2 regions of the Actinoplanes sp. NPDC049598 genome follow, and region 1 is predicted to be linked to the other one. Evidence: riboswitches for the same ligand, from Rfam matches in the RefSeq annotation. Region 1 holds a riboswitch; the other holds the start of a gene.

Region 1 (7,103 bases):
TCACCCGGCTACCGCTTCGACGCGGCCGGCCACGTCCAGCGGACCTTCACCGAGCTGACCGCCGACGAGAACGACATGGTGGTCCACCGCTTCACCCCGTCCGACGGGGTGGTCCGGATCGCCCTCCGGGAGCCCGCGGGGGAGATCCCGCTGGCCAATCTGCACTCCGTGGTCGACACCGCCGCCGCCGACAACCAGATCCCCGAGCGGATCAACCGCGACCTGCCCGGCTGGGAGAGGGCGGGCCGGGCCACGGTCGACGGCTGGGACATCGTCACCATGCCCGCCTACGGCGACCCGTACGGCTACCACGTGTGGACCGGCCCCACGGAGTGGCACCTGCGCGCCGCCACCCCGGACGGCCGGCGCCTGGTCGTACAGACCGTCGCCCTGGACGGCACCGCCCGCGTCTTCTGGATGCACGGCCAGCCCACGCCGCACTATCTGGGCCTGCTGGAGGACGGCCTGTCCACCGAGACCCCGGCCGGTGTCACCGTCCTGCACGCCCGCCTGCCCGAGAAGCTCGGCGTGGCCGTGGCCGCGCTCGACTGCACGTTCCGCTACCGCACGCGAAGCGTCGACTGGCTGCCGGTCTCCGGTCCGGCCGCCCTGCTCCCCGACGCCGCCGCCGAGCTCGAGGTCAACCCCGCCCGGGGGCAGCGCGCCGTGGTCCCGCTGCCATGAGAAGCCGGTCAGCGGGGCGTGTCGCGGACCGCCTTCTCGGTGTCCGGGATGGGCTGCGGCGCCAGCTTGTCCAGCTCCTTGACGACATCGAGCACCGCCAGGGCCGACGTCTCGATGAGCGGGCGCAGCCGGGCGTAAAGCTCGGCGTTCTCCGGGTCGGGGACGGTCGGCTCGGCGATCGGGATGAGGGCGGCGGCGTGATCCAGATCGGGCAGCTCGCCGAGCGCGTGCCGGGCGAGCAGACAGGCCCCGAGCGCGGTGCCCTCCGGGGTGTCGGCGACCGAGACGGGCAGGTCCAGCGCGGCGGCCAGCACGCCGACCCACAGGTCGGAGGCGACGGCGCCGCCGGTGGCCCGGACCTCGGTGACCGGGATGCCCTCGGCGGTGAACGAGTCGCGGACCAGCGCCAGCTGCTGGCAGACGCCCTCCACGGCGGAGCGGACCAGATGCGCCCGGCCGTGCTCCCGGCGCAGCCCCAGGTAGGCGCCGCGCATCCCGGAACGCCACCAGGGCGCGCGCTCGCCCAGCAGGTACGGCAGGCAGAGCAGGCCGTCGCTGCCGGGGGCGACACCCTGAGCCTCGATGAGCAGGGCGGCGTCCCGCTCGTCGGCGTCCTCACCCTCGGCCCCGGGACGCTCGAAACCACCCGCGAAGCTCTCACCGGCCCAGCGCACCACCGAGCCGGCGTTGTTCACCGCGCCCCCGATCACCCAGCGGTCGTCGGTGAGCGCGTAACAGAACAGCCGGCCCGCCTTGTCGGCCGTGGGCCGGTCGACCACCGTGCGCAGCGCGCCGCTGGTGCCGAGCGAGATCGCCGCGACGCCGGCCGGCGTGGCCCCCACACCGAGGTTGGCCAGCGGGCCGTCGGCGGCGCCGATGATCAGCGGGGTGGCCGGGTCGAGACCGGCCGCCCGGGCCACCTCGGCCCGCAGGCGCAGTTGCCGGGTGGTGCTGACGACCTCGGCCAGCTGCGACGACCTCACCCCGGCGATCTCCAGGGCCTCCGCGTCCCACCGCCGCTCGTGGATGTCGTACAGGCCCGTGCCGGAGGCGACGGACAGATCCAGGAGGTACGGCTCGTCGGCCACCGCCGCCAGCACGAGCTCCTTCACCCCGCCCCACCGCGGCGTCTCCCGCAAGGTCGACGGGTCGTTCTCGCGCCACCAGGCCAGCTTGGTCAGCGGCGACATCGGGTGCACGGGCGTGCCCGTGCGGGCCTGAAGCTTCTTCCCGAGACCGGCTTCGATGATGTCGTCGCACTGCTTGCCGGCCCGCCCGTCGGCCCACGTGACGAGCGGCCCGAGCAGCTCCCCGGCGCCGTCCATCGGGACCAGCGCGTGCAGGAATGCGCTCAGACTGACCGCGACCACCCGGTCGCCCTGCTCGTGACAGGCCGCGGCCACGTCGACCAGCGCTTTCACCGCCGCGTCACGCAGCTGCCCCGGGTCGAGCTCGGCCCGCCCCGGCCCCGGCACGGAAAGCGGATAGTGAACGCTGACCAGCGCACGCAACTGCCCGTCGGGCCCGGCCGCCACCCCTTTCGTAGCGGTGGTCCCGGTATCAATCCCGATCACGACGTCCATGCGCAGCCTCCCAGTCGAGCGCCCTGCCCTGTCCCAACCTAGTGCCCACCCACCGCACTTCTCACGACTCAGACCCAGGACGCCGCGCCCCGTCCCGCCCCGCCCCGCCGCGACCCGCCCCGCCCTGCCGTGCCCTGCCGCGCCCCGCCCGCGCAGCGCCCTTCCGCGTCCCGCCCACACCGCGCCCCCTTTGCCGTGTCGCGCCCGGTCGCGCCGCACCGCGCTCCGCTCTGCCGTGTCGCACCGCATCGCATCGCATCGCATCGCACCGCATCGCATCGCATCGCATCGCATCGCACCGCATCGCGCCTCGCCTCGTCGCGCCCCGCCCGCGCAGCGCCCTTCCTCGTCCCGCCGGCACCGCGCCCCCTCTGCCGTGCCGCGCCCCGACCGCGCAGCCCTCCGCCGCGCTTCGTCTGCGTAGCGCCGTGCTCGCCAAACAGACCGACGAATGGACCGAAGGACGCCGCTACACGGTGGGCCTCGAGATCCTTCGCAGAGCCCGCCTCACACACACCCCTGACCGCCGGCCAGGACACCGAATCCGACCAACCCGTCGGAATCGCCACTTAGCATCAACCCACACGGATCAGCGATGGCCAGCTCCTACACCACGCCAGCGGACGTGACCCGCAGCGCCGTGCCGCGCGCTCGCGCGCCGCGCCCGCCCTGCCGGGCCGTGCCGCGCCCTCACCGCGCAGCGCCGCTCCGCGCCCTCACCGCGCAGCGCCGCTCCGCGCGCTCACCGCGCAGCGCCGTGCCGCACAGCGCTCTGTCGTGCCGCGGCCCGACCACGCCGTGCCCCGCCGTGCCCGCGCAGCCCCGCTCCGCGCCCACACTGCGCAGCGCCGTGCCGCACAGCGCTCTGCCATGCCGCGCCCCGACCGCGCCGTGCCCCGCCGTGCCGTGCCACGCCGCGCCACGCCGTGCCCGCTCCCCGCCGCGCCGCGCCGCCGCCCGTACCAAGACCTGCCTTCGACCGCGCCACCGAGGGGCGGCCGAAGGCGCCCGGTCCACTCGGCGGCCGCCTGCGCCGCCGCCCCCCGTTGCGAGCCGCCCCGTTGCCAGCCGCCCCCGTTGCCAGCCGCCCCGGCTGCGGGTGGCGCGGCGGGCGGGAGGTTGATCGGCGCGGAGCACCACGGGGGGAGCGGCTCCTGGGGCCGGCGTGGGCGGAGCGGTGGAAATCACCCCGCGTTGACGGGGTGGTCGGCGGTAGGAAAGAGTTGCGGGGAGCGGTTGCGGAGGAACCCGGTGCGAGTCCGGGGCGGTCCCGCCACTGTGACCGGGGAGCGATCCGTCGAGTAGCCACGGCCGGCCAGGCTGGAAGGCGTGCGGGGAGCGCTGATCCGGGAGTCAGGAGACTCCGGCCGCTCGTGTCACTCATCGTGTGGGCGTGGACACCCGCACAGAAGGGATCCGCGTGACGCCGTACCCGTTCCCGGCCGTTGTCGGCATGGCCGACCTTCGACTTGCGCTCCTGCTCACGGCCGTTTCGCCCGCTGTCGGCGGGGTGCTGGTCCGGGGGGAGAAGGGCACCGCCAAGAGCACCATCGTCCGGGCCCTGGCCGCGCTGCTGCCGGAGGTCGCCGTCGTGCGGGGATGCCGGTTCGCCTGCGATCCGGCCGCGCCGGACCCCGACTGCCCGGACGGGCCGCACGCGCTGGACAGCCCGAGCTTCCGCCGGCCGGCGTCGCTGGTCGAGCTGCCGGTCGGGGCGACCGAGGACCGCGTGGTGGGCACGCTGGACATTCAGCGGGCGCTGGCCGACGGGGTCAAGGCGTACGAGCCGGGGCTGCTGGCCGGCGCGCACCGTGGCGTCCTCTACGTCGACGAGGTCAACCTGCTCCCGGACCATCTGGTCGACCTGCTGCTGGACGCGGCCGCCATGGGCCGGGCCCACGTCGAGCGTGACGGTGTCTCGGTCAAGCACGCGGCCCGCTTCCTGCTGGTCGGCACCATGAACCCGGAGGAGGGCGAACCGCGCCCGCAGCTCGTCGACCGGTTCGGCCTGGTCGTGACGGTGGCCGCGCCGCGCGACGCGACCGACCGGGCCGAGGTGGTGCGGCGGCGCCTGGCCTACGAGGCGGACCCGGCGGGTTTCGCGGCCCGCTTCGCCGCCGAGGAGCGCGAGTTGGCGGCCCGGATCAGGACCGCGCGGGACCGGCTGTCCCATGTCGCCCTGCCCGACCCGGAGCTTGACCGGATCGCCCGGGTCTGCCTGGCCTACGGCGTCGACGGGATGCGCGCCGACATCGTGGTCGCCCGCTGCGCGGTCGCCCTGGCGGCTTGGCACGGCCGCGATGTGGTCACCGCCGATGACGTACGCGACGCCGCCCGCCTCGCCCTCCCGCACCGCCGCCGCCGCGACCCGCTCGACCCGCCCGGCACCGATGAGGAAAAGCTGGACGAGGCCCTGGCCGAGGCGGAGCGCCAGGAGCAGGAGCGGCTCGAGCAGGAGCGTCTGGAGCAGGAACGCGCCGAACAGGAGCGCGCCGAGGAGCAACGTCAGGCCGAGGAGCAGGACGGCGACGGCCCCGACCCCGACGACGACCCGCCACCGTCCGGCGGCGGCCCCGGCGACGGCGGTCCCGGCCCGGACGACCGCGGCCCCGCCCCCCAGCAGGACGGCGGCGGCTCCGCGCCCCCGCCGAACGGCAGCGCCCCGGCCCCGGGTACGCCGGCCGACGGCCCGCAGCAGAAGCAGGAAGCCGCCGCCCAGGCACCGGCCGCCACCGGCGCCGCCTTCCGCACCCGGAATCTCAGCATTGCCCGTCGTGGTGTGGGCGGCCATGCCGGGAAGCGCTCCCCGGCCTACGCGCGCCGGGGCCGGGTCGTCGGCTCCCGCGTCCCGCAGGGCAAGCTCGCCGGCGCCCCACATCTGCCGGCCACTCTCCGCGCCGCCCTCCACCGTCGCGCCGCCGATCAAGGAACCGGCCCCGCTGTGGACCTTGGCTCGCGCACGGAGGTCGACTCGGGTGTCGATCTCGGCGGGGCCAGGCGTGTGAGAAGCGATGGCGCTGGGATTCGGGAGGCGGCTGCGGCTGCTGCCGGAATCGGGCGCTTGGGGGGCACCGACAGCGCCCTGGTGAGTCGCTCGCGGGCTGTCGACCCCCGGGATTTGCGAGAGGCGGTCCACGTCGGGCGGGAGGCGAATCTTGTGCTGTTCGTCGTGGACGCGTCCGGGTCGATGGCGGCGCGCAAGCGGATGACCATCGTCAAGACGGCCGTGCTGTCGTTGCTGCGGGACGCCTACCAGCGGCGGGACCGGATCGGGATGATCACGTTCCGGGGGCATGAGGCCGAGCAGGTGCTGGCGCCGACCTCCAGCCATGAGGTGGGTGTCATGCGGCTGGCGAGCCTTCGGACCGGGGGGCGTACGCCGCTCGCCGCGGGGCTGCGTACGGCCGCCGCGACCATCGCCACCGAGCGCCGCCGCGACCCGCGCCGCCGGCCGCTGCTGATCGTCGTCACCGACGGCCGGGCCACCAGTGGGCCCGACCCGGTCTCGGTCGCGCCGCTGCTCGCCGGAGTCTCCACCGTGGTCGTCGACTGCGAGGCCGGCCCCATCCGGCTCAACCTCGCCGGCCGGCTGGCCACCGCCCTCGAGGCCGACCTGATGCCGCTCGACGCCCTCGAGGCGCGGGCCGCCACCCCGCAGCGCCGGGCCGCCTGATGCCGCGAATGACCTGGAACCTTCCAGGAGGCCGTGATCGTGGTTTCCGGATTCCGGGGACGTCCCGGGTGGGCGCGCAAGGCCGGGGCTTCGGAGCGCCGGTGGGGTCCGAGGTCGGCGCTGAAGGCCGGGTCGGTGTGCTCGTCGCGTACAGGAAGGGTCTCTGATGCCGCAGGGGAAAGTTGTCAGCGTGCCCCAGGACGGGCTTACGACGCGGCAGCGTCGGCGGCAGGCTGTGCTGGCGGTGCATACCGGGCACGGCAAGGGGAAGTCGACGGCGGCGTTCGGGATGGCGCTTCGGGCGTGGAGCGCGGGCTGGCCGGTCGGGGTCTTCCAGTTTGTGAAGTCGGAGAAGTGGCGGGTCGGGGAGGAATCGGCGCTCAAGGCGCTCGGCGCCACCGGGGGCGCGCCGGTGACCTGGCACAAGATGGGTGAGGGCTGGTCGTGGATCCAGCGGGCCGGCACCGAACGGGACCACGCGGCGGAGGCGGCCGAGGGGTGGGCGCAGATCAAGCGTGACCTGGCGGCCGAGACGCACAAGTTCTATGTGCTCGACGAGTTCACGTACCCCCTGAAGTGGGGTTGGGTCGACGTCGACGACGTCGTGGCGACGCTGGCCGAGCGGCCCGGCACCCAGCATGTGGTGATCACCGGCCGGGACGCGCCGCCGGCGCTGCTGGACGCGGCCGATCTGGTGACCGAGATGACGAAGATCAAGCACCCCATGGACGCGGGGCGCAAGGGACAGCAGGGCATCGAATGGTGAGCATCCCCCGGGTGGTGATCGGGGCGCCGGCCTCCGGGCACGGCAAGACGACGGTCGCGACCGGGCTGCTGGCGGCCTTCGCACGGCGTGGGGTGCCGGTGGCGCCGTTCAAGGTCGGGCCGGACTACATCGATCCCGGTTATCACGCGCTGGCGGCGGGGCGGCCGGGCCGCAACCTCGACCCGGTGCTGGTGGGGGAGGAGCGGATCGGCCCGCTGTTCGCCCACGGCAGCCAGGGGGCGTCGCTGGCGGTGGTCGAGGGCGTGATGGGGCTGTACGACGGCCGCACCGGCGCCGGCGAGACGGGCTCCACGGCGCAGGTCGCGGGGCTGCTCGAGGCGCCGGTCATCCTCGTCGTCGACGCGGCGGCCCAGGGGCGTTCGATCGCGGCGCTCGT
Region 2 (7,103 bases), on a different contig from region 1:
CGCGCCGATGTCGGGAACGGCCAGGCCGACGGGGGCCTGGGGAGCCTGCGGGGCCGCGGCCGGGTCGGCCAGCGCGGGGGCCGGTGACAGAAGAGGGGTCAGAAAGGTCGTGACGATCGCGGCCACGGCTGAATACACGACGGGGCGCCACCACGGGCGCGATCGCCGAGAACCGAGTCGTGCTGTCGCCATGTGCTCCCCGTCCACCGCGACGCCGGAGCGCCGCTCGTCGTTCCCCCCTAATGTGATACCTCACGTCTCGCATTCCTGTCGATTGATCCCAGATGAAAGAAGACTGGGAATCCGGGTTACGGCGGCATGATCGACACCCCGCCCGGAGATTCCTGTCGGAGGCGAGCCGTACCCTCGACGGCGAGGTAAGCGAGAGGGGCACACATGGACGCCGGCTTGAAGCGCGAGCTCGAGGCCAAGGTCTACGCAGGTGAGAGACTCACCCGGGCCGACGGCGAGGCGCTGTACGCGAGCGATGACCTCGCCTGGCTCGGCCGGCTCGCCCACCACAAGCGCACCGAGCTCAACGGTGATCGTGTGATGTTCAACGTCAACCGCCACCTCAACCTGACCAACGTGTGCTCGGCCAGCTGTGCGTACTGCTCTTTCCAGCGCAAGCCGGGCGAGAAGGATGCGTACACCATGCGCATCGACGAGGCCGTGGCGAAGGCCAAGGAGATGCAGGACGAGCAGCTCACCGAGCTGCACATCGTCAACGGCCTGCACCCCAGCCTGCCCTGGCGTTACTACCCCAAGGTGCTGCGCGAGCTGAAAGCCGCGCTGCCCGACGTGAAGCTCAAGTGCTTCACCGCGACCGAGGTGCAGTGGTTCGAGAAGATCAGCGGCCTACCGGCGAGCGAGATCCTCGACGAGCTGATGGACGCCGGGCTGGAGTCGCTGACCGGTGGCGGCGCCGAGATCTTCGACTGGGAGGTCCGGCAGCACATCGTCGACCACGACACCCATTGGGAAGACTGGTCGCGCATCCACCGGCTCGCCCACGCCAAGGGCATGAAGACGCCGGCCACCATGCTCTACGGCCACATCGAGGAGCCGCGGCACCGCGTCGACCACGTGATGCGCCTGCGCGAGCTGCAGGACGAGACCGGTGGCTTCGCCGTCTTCATCCCGCTGCGCTACCAGCACGACTTCGTCGACTCGCAGGACGGCAAGGTCCGTAACCGCATCCAGTCACGGACCACGATGGCCGCCCCGGCCGAGTCGCTCAAGACGTTCGCCGTCTCGCGGCTGATGTTCGACAACGTGCCCCACGTGAAGTGCTTCTGGGTCATGCACGGCCTGTCGGTGGCCCAGCTGTCGCTCAACTTCGGAGCGGACGATTTGGACGGTTCGGTGGTGGAATACAAGATCACCCACGATGCCGACTCGTACGGCACGCCGCACACGATGCACCGTGACGACCTGCTCAACCTCATCTGGGACGCCGGCTTCCAGCCGGTCGAGCGCAACACGCGCTACGAGGTGGTCCGGGAGTACGAGAAGGCGCCCACGCTTGCGAGCCGCCGGGCCGAGCCGCAGAAGGTCTGGGCCTGACAAGCGCGTACCCTGCTTGTTGTCATGTCGGATACGAAGAGTGCGCGCCGCCCGCGCCGCGATGCCAGCGGACGCCTGGCCACGATCGGTGACCTGCTCGGCACCGCGATGGCCGGGCTGGTCACCGGCGCCGTCGTGCTGCTCCTGCTCGAGGCGGTCCTGTCGCTGACGCACGTCTCCGAGTTCGGGCACACGAGCGGCTGGCTCGCCGTGATCCTTCCGGTGTGGCTGTTCGTCGAGGAGTTCCGGGCCGAGGGCTTCGGCGCCCCCCGGGTCGTGGTCGCGCTGCTGGCCACCGGCTTCGGCGTGGCCGCCGGGATGACCCTGGCCGGCTTCGCGTCGTCCCAGTTCGAGTTCCCCACCCTGGTCAGCGGGCTCCTCGGGGCCTTCGGGGCCACGGTCGTCTATTGCCTGATCTGGTTCTACGGCCTGCGGTGGCTCGACCACCGCACGGGCTAGAGAGAGAAGTCATGAACCCCGCCGTCAAGTACTCGCTGGGCCGCCTCGGCCTGTTCGTGGTCGTCTTCGCGGCGCTTCTGCCGGTGCCGCTCAACTTCCTGGTCCGGGCCATGGTGGCGCTGGTCGTCTCGGCCGTCGCGTCGTACTTCCTGCTCGCCACCTGGCGTAACCAGATGAACGAGCAGCTCGTCGGCGTCGCCTCCCGCCGCACGGCGGAGAAACAGCGGCTGCGCGCCGCCCTGGCCGGCGACGAGGACGCGGCGGCGGCCGGCGACCGCGCGGCCCCGGCGGAGGAGAAGGCCGAGGCGGAAGACAAGGACGAGGTCAAGGCGGAGGCCGAGCCCAAGAGTGTGGAGAAGTAAGGTCGGAACCCCGGCGTGAGTTAGCGTCGGAAGGACCGCATCTCAGCGAAGCCGGTGCGAACCCGGCGCTGTCCCGCAACTGTGAGGCCCTTCAAGGGCCGAGCCAGGTCGCCTGGGTGCGGTCGCGATCAAGCGCTCCCGGGGAGGGGCGCCTCGCGGACGGAACGCCCCCGGGGCCCTGTCGGCGAAGCACCCGGCCGACGACCCGTCGGCCACGCACCCGGCCGACCGGAGGACCTCATGAAACGCATGCTCACCGCCGCCCTGGCGACCGCTCTGCTGCTCGCCGGCGGGTGCGGCGACAGCGGCGACGACACTCCGCCGGCGAGCACCACGCCCAGCGCCGGCGCCTCGTACCCGGTGACCGTCAGTGGTCTCACCCTCGGCGCCCGTCCCGAGAAGATCGTCTCGCTCTCGCCCACCGCGACCGAGATGCTGTTCGCGATCGGCGCCGGACCGCAGGTCACGGCGGTCGACGACCAGTCGACGTACCCGGCCGACGCCCCCAAGAGCAACCTTTCCGCCTTCAAGCCCAACGCCGAGGCGATCGCGGCCAAGAATCCCGACCTCGTCGTCCTCTCCGACGACATCGACAAGGTCGTCGCGCAGCTGGACAAGCTGAAGATTCCGGTCTTCAAGACGCCGGCCACCGCGAGCCTCGACCAGACCTATGAGCAGATCAAGCAGCTCGGCACGCTGACCGGGCACGGCGCCGAGGCGACCGCGGTGACCGAGCGGATGGCGTCCGACATCGAGAAGATCGTGGCCGGCGTGCCGAAGCGGTCGAAGCCGCTCAGTTACTACTACGAGCTGGATCCGACCTTCTACACCGTCACGTCCAGGACGTTCATCGGGTCGGTCTTCTCGCTGTTCGGCCTGACGAACATCGCCGACCCGGCCGACGCCGACGGCGCCAAGGGCGGATATCCGCAGCTCTCGCAGGAGGCGATCGTCAAGTCCAGTCCGGACACGATCTTCCTGGCCGACAGCAAGTGCTGTCAGCAGTCGGCGGCGACGGTCGCGAAGCGTACGGGCTGGAGCAGTGTCACGGCGGTCAAGGCCGGCCAGGTCTTCGCCCTGGACGACGACATCGCCTCCCGCTGGGGGCCGCGCACCGTCGACCTCGCCCGCTCCATCGCCGATGCGGTGGCCAAGGTCCCGGCGTGAGACCGGCCGGTCTCCGGCCCGCCTGGCTCCTCGGAGGTACCGCCGCGGTTCTCGTCGCGCTGGTGGCGGGGCTGGCCTTCGGGTCGGTTCCGCTGCCACCGGCCGGTGTCATCCTGGAGCTGCTCAATCTGATCCCGGGCGTGCACCTGCACAGCGGGCTCACCGACCGTGAGATCGCCATCCTCACCGAGCTGCGGCTGCCCCGGGTCGTGCTGGGTCTGCTCGTGGGCGGGATGCTGTCCCTGGCCGGCGCGGCCTACCAGGGCGTCTTCCGCAATCCGCTGGCCGACCCGCACCTGCTCGGCGTCGCGGCCGGGGCCGGGCTGGGTGTGACCGCGGTGATCTCGCTGCGGGCCGGCACCACGGGCGGTGACGCGACCGCGAACCTGCCCTTCGGCGTGCCGGTGGCCGCCTTCGCCGGCGCGCTGCTGGCCGTCGCCCTGACCTGGCTGCTCGGCGCGGCCGGGGGCCGCGACCGCACACCGTCGACGCTGATCCTCTCCGGCGTCGCGGTGTCGTCGTTCCTGGCCGCGGGGCAGACCTATCTGATGCAGCAGCATGTGGAAACGCTGCGCGAGGTCTACTCCTGGTTGCTGGGCCGGCTCGCCACCGCCGGCTGGCACGACGTGCTGGTCATGCTTCCGTACGCGGTGGTGACCGGTGTGATCGTCCTGTCCCAGCGGCGTGAGCTCGACGTGCTCACCGTCGGCGACGAGGAGGCGAGCGCGCTCGGCCTGCATCCCCAGCGGTCCCGTTACCTGCTGATTGTCGCCGCCTCGCTCGGCACGGCGGCGGCGGTCTCGGTCTCCGGCCTGATCGGCTTCGTGGGCATCATCGTGCCGCACACGATGCGCCTGCTCGCCGGCCCGAGCTACCGCTCGATCCTGCCGCTGTCGGTGCTCTTCGGAGGCGCCTTTCTGGCCTTGGCCGACCTGCTGGCGCGTACCGCCGGGGGTCAGGCCGAGATCCCGATCGGCGTCGTCACCGCCTTCTTCGGCGCCCCGTTCTTCATCGTCGTGTTGCGCACCAGCCGCCAGGCGGCCGCCTCGTGACCGCGATCCGGGTTACGGACCTGCGGGTCAGCCTCGACGGCACGCCCATCGTGGAGGGCGTCGACCTCGACGTCGACCGCGGCGAGTGGGTCACCGTGATCGGTCCGAACGGCGCCGGCAAGTCGACGGCGCTCCGGGCGATCGGCGGTCTGCTGCCCTTCACCGGCACCGTCGAGCTCAACGGCAGCCCTCTCGACCACCTGCCCCGCCGCGAGCGCGCGAAGACCATCGCCACGGTCGCCCAGTCCCCGATCGTCCCGCCCGGCATGCGGGTCTTCGACTACGTGCTCCTGGGCCGTACGCCATATGTCCCGCCCCTCGGTCGTGAGTCGGCCAACGACCTCGAGGTGGTGGAACAGGTGCTGGAAGAGCTCGACCTGACCCGCTTCGCCACCCGCCGCCTCGACACCCTCTCGGGCGGCGAACGCCAGCGCGCCTTCCTGGCCCGCGCCCTGGCTCAGGGGGCCGGCATCCTCCTGCTCGACGAGCCCACCAGCGCCCTCGACATCGGCCACCAGCAGGAGGTCCTCGAGCTGGTCGACCGCCTGCGGGCCGAGCGCGCCCTCACCGTGCTGGCCACCATGCACGACCTGACCACGGCCGGCGAGTACGCCGACCAGATGGTCTTGCTGGCCGCCGGCCGCGTCGTGGCCGCGGGTTCGCCGCGCGACGTGCTCACCGAGGAGAACCTGGCCAAGCACTACCGCGTACGGGTCCGCGTCATCGACGGCGACCACGGCCCCCTGGTCGTGCCGGTACGAAGCTAGCCGGCTAACGGTTGCCGGCGAGCACCGCGAACAGGCCGCCCTGAGGGTCGCTGAGCACCGCGTACCGGCCGATCGAGATGCTGCGCGGGGGCAGGGCGACCCGGCCGCCCAGCGCGACCGCGTGGTCGGTGGCTATGTCGGCGTCCTGCACGGCGAAGTAGACCATCCAATGCGGACCGACGTCGTCCGGCCACAGCTCGGGCAGCATCTGCTGGATGCCGCAGATCGGCGTCTCGTGCACCTTGGCCACCACGTAGCGGGCGCCGTCCATCGCGCTGTTGCGGTACTGCCAGCCGAACACCGCCTGGTAGAAGGCCGTCGCGCTGTCGATGTCGCGGGTGTTCAGCTCGTTCCAGGTGAGGGCCCCGGGCACGTCGAAGAGCTCGGCGCCGCGCATCGCCCAGGGCTGCCAGACGCTGAACGGCGCGCCGCCGGGGTCGAGGAACGCCGCCATCCGGCCCTGGTCGGTCACGTCGAACGGGGGCACCAGCACCTTGCCGCCGGTGGCGGCCACCCGGGCCGCCACCGCGTCGGCGTCGTCGGTGCCGATGTAGGTGCTCCAGGCCGTGGGCTGCCCGGCGCCGTAGAGCGGGCCGGCCCCGGCCACCGGCAGCCCGTTGCGCAGGAAGGTGATGTATTCGCCGGAAACCTCGGCGGTCCACCCGAACAGCTCGGTGTAGAACCTCTCCGCCCCGGCGAGATCGGCGGTTCCGAGATCGACCCAGCTGGGCGTCCCGGGCGTCGATGCGGTCATCGCCGCATCATCACACCGCGTATCTAAACACTGCCTTAAGTGTCAATGTTCTAGCTGAACCGACGACGTCCCTCCCGCCGATAGGCGGAGTGGGCGACCCCTCAAGGGTGGCCGTCCAGCCGACTCACTCCAGCGGCGCGGGCAGGGGCGCCGCGTGCACCACCGACAGGCGGGACACGGCCCGGGTCAGGACGACGTACAGCCGGTTCAGGCCCTTCGGCTCGGCGGCGACGATGTCGGCCGGCTCGTGCACGACCACGTGGTCGTACTCCAGGCCCTTGACCACCGTGGCCGGCACCACCGTGACCCGCGCCTCGGAGTCGACGTCGTCCGGGGTCGCGTGCTCGATGCCCGCGGCCGTGAGGTGACCGCGCAGCCGGTCCACCGCGGCGTCGGCCGCGATCAGCGCGACCGAGCCCTCGTGCCCGAGCGCCGCCGTGACCTCGGCCAGTGTCTCCGCGTCCAGATCGGACGGCTCGGCCACCGGCACCACGACCAGGTCGCCGTCGCGCCGCAGCGAGACGGCCTCGGGCACGTCGACGCCCAGAGCCGGCAGCAGCCGGTTGGCCAGCTCCACCACCACCGCCGGGACGCGGAACCCGACCGTCAGCGGGACCACCTTCGTTTCCGGCTTGCCCAGGTGGCCGAGGGTCTCCTGCCATTGGGGGGCGGCCCACGGCGCGGTGCCCTGCGCGAGATCGCCGAGGACCGTGATCGAGCCGTGCTCGCTGCGCCGGGCGATCGCCCGCGCCTGCATGGGGGAGAGGTCCTGGGCCTCGTCGATCACCACGTGCCCGAAACTGGCGGCGCGCTCCAGCAGGCCGGCCGCCTCGTCGATCAGCACGAGGTCGGCCGCGGTGAACTTGGCCGCCTTGACCGTGCGGGGCGGCCTGGCCCAGCGGATCGCCTCCTGCTCCTCGGCGCTGAGCAGGTCACCGGCCACGAACGGGTCGGTCAGCACCTCGGCCACCAGCGC

What was found. A riboswitch is a leader RNA that binds a small molecule or an ion and turns the genes downstream of it on or off. The one in region 1 is predicted to bind cobalamin.
Region 2: it holds a riboswitch for cobalamin, as region 1 does, so the genes downstream of both, AB0J66_RS42090 (ABC transporter substrate-binding protein) here and AB0J66_RS49470 (VWA domain-containing protein) in region 1, are expected to answer to the same signal.

What each region holds. Positions count from the first base shown of each region.
Region 1 covers NZ_JBFAOX010000057.1:463-7,565, forward strand. Annotated here, with positions in the region: partial or broken gene AB0J66_RS49455 (hypothetical protein) at 1-684, shown strand, start outside; gene AB0J66_RS49460 (gluconokinase) at 693-2,267, opposite strand; partial or broken gene AB0J66_RS49465 (hypothetical protein) at 2,672-2,896, shown strand; cobalamin riboswitch at 3,509-3,631, shown strand; gene AB0J66_RS49470 (VWA domain-containing protein) at 3,721-5,940, shown strand; gene cobO (cob(I)yrinic acid a,c-diamide adenosyltransferase) at 6,107-6,706, shown strand; gene AB0J66_RS49480 (cobyrinate a,c-diamide synthase) at 6,700-7,103, shown strand, end outside.
Region 2 covers NZ_JBFAOX010000030.1:68,316-75,418, forward strand. Annotated here, with positions in the region: gene AB0J66_RS42070 (NlpC/P60 family protein) at 1-138, opposite strand, end outside; gene mqnE (aminofutalosine synthase MqnE) at 397-1,566, shown strand; gene AB0J66_RS42080 (hypothetical protein) at 1,591-2,025, shown strand; gene AB0J66_RS42085 (DUF4229 domain-containing protein) at 2,037-2,387, shown strand; cobalamin riboswitch at 2,382-2,518, shown strand; gene AB0J66_RS42090 (ABC transporter substrate-binding protein) at 2,628-3,554, shown strand; gene AB0J66_RS42095 (iron ABC transporter permease) at 3,551-4,606, shown strand; gene AB0J66_RS42100 (ABC transporter ATP-binding protein) at 4,603-5,373, shown strand; gene AB0J66_RS42105 (VOC family protein) at 5,378-6,127, opposite strand; gene AB0J66_RS42110 (AAA family ATPase) at 6,252-7,103, opposite strand, start outside.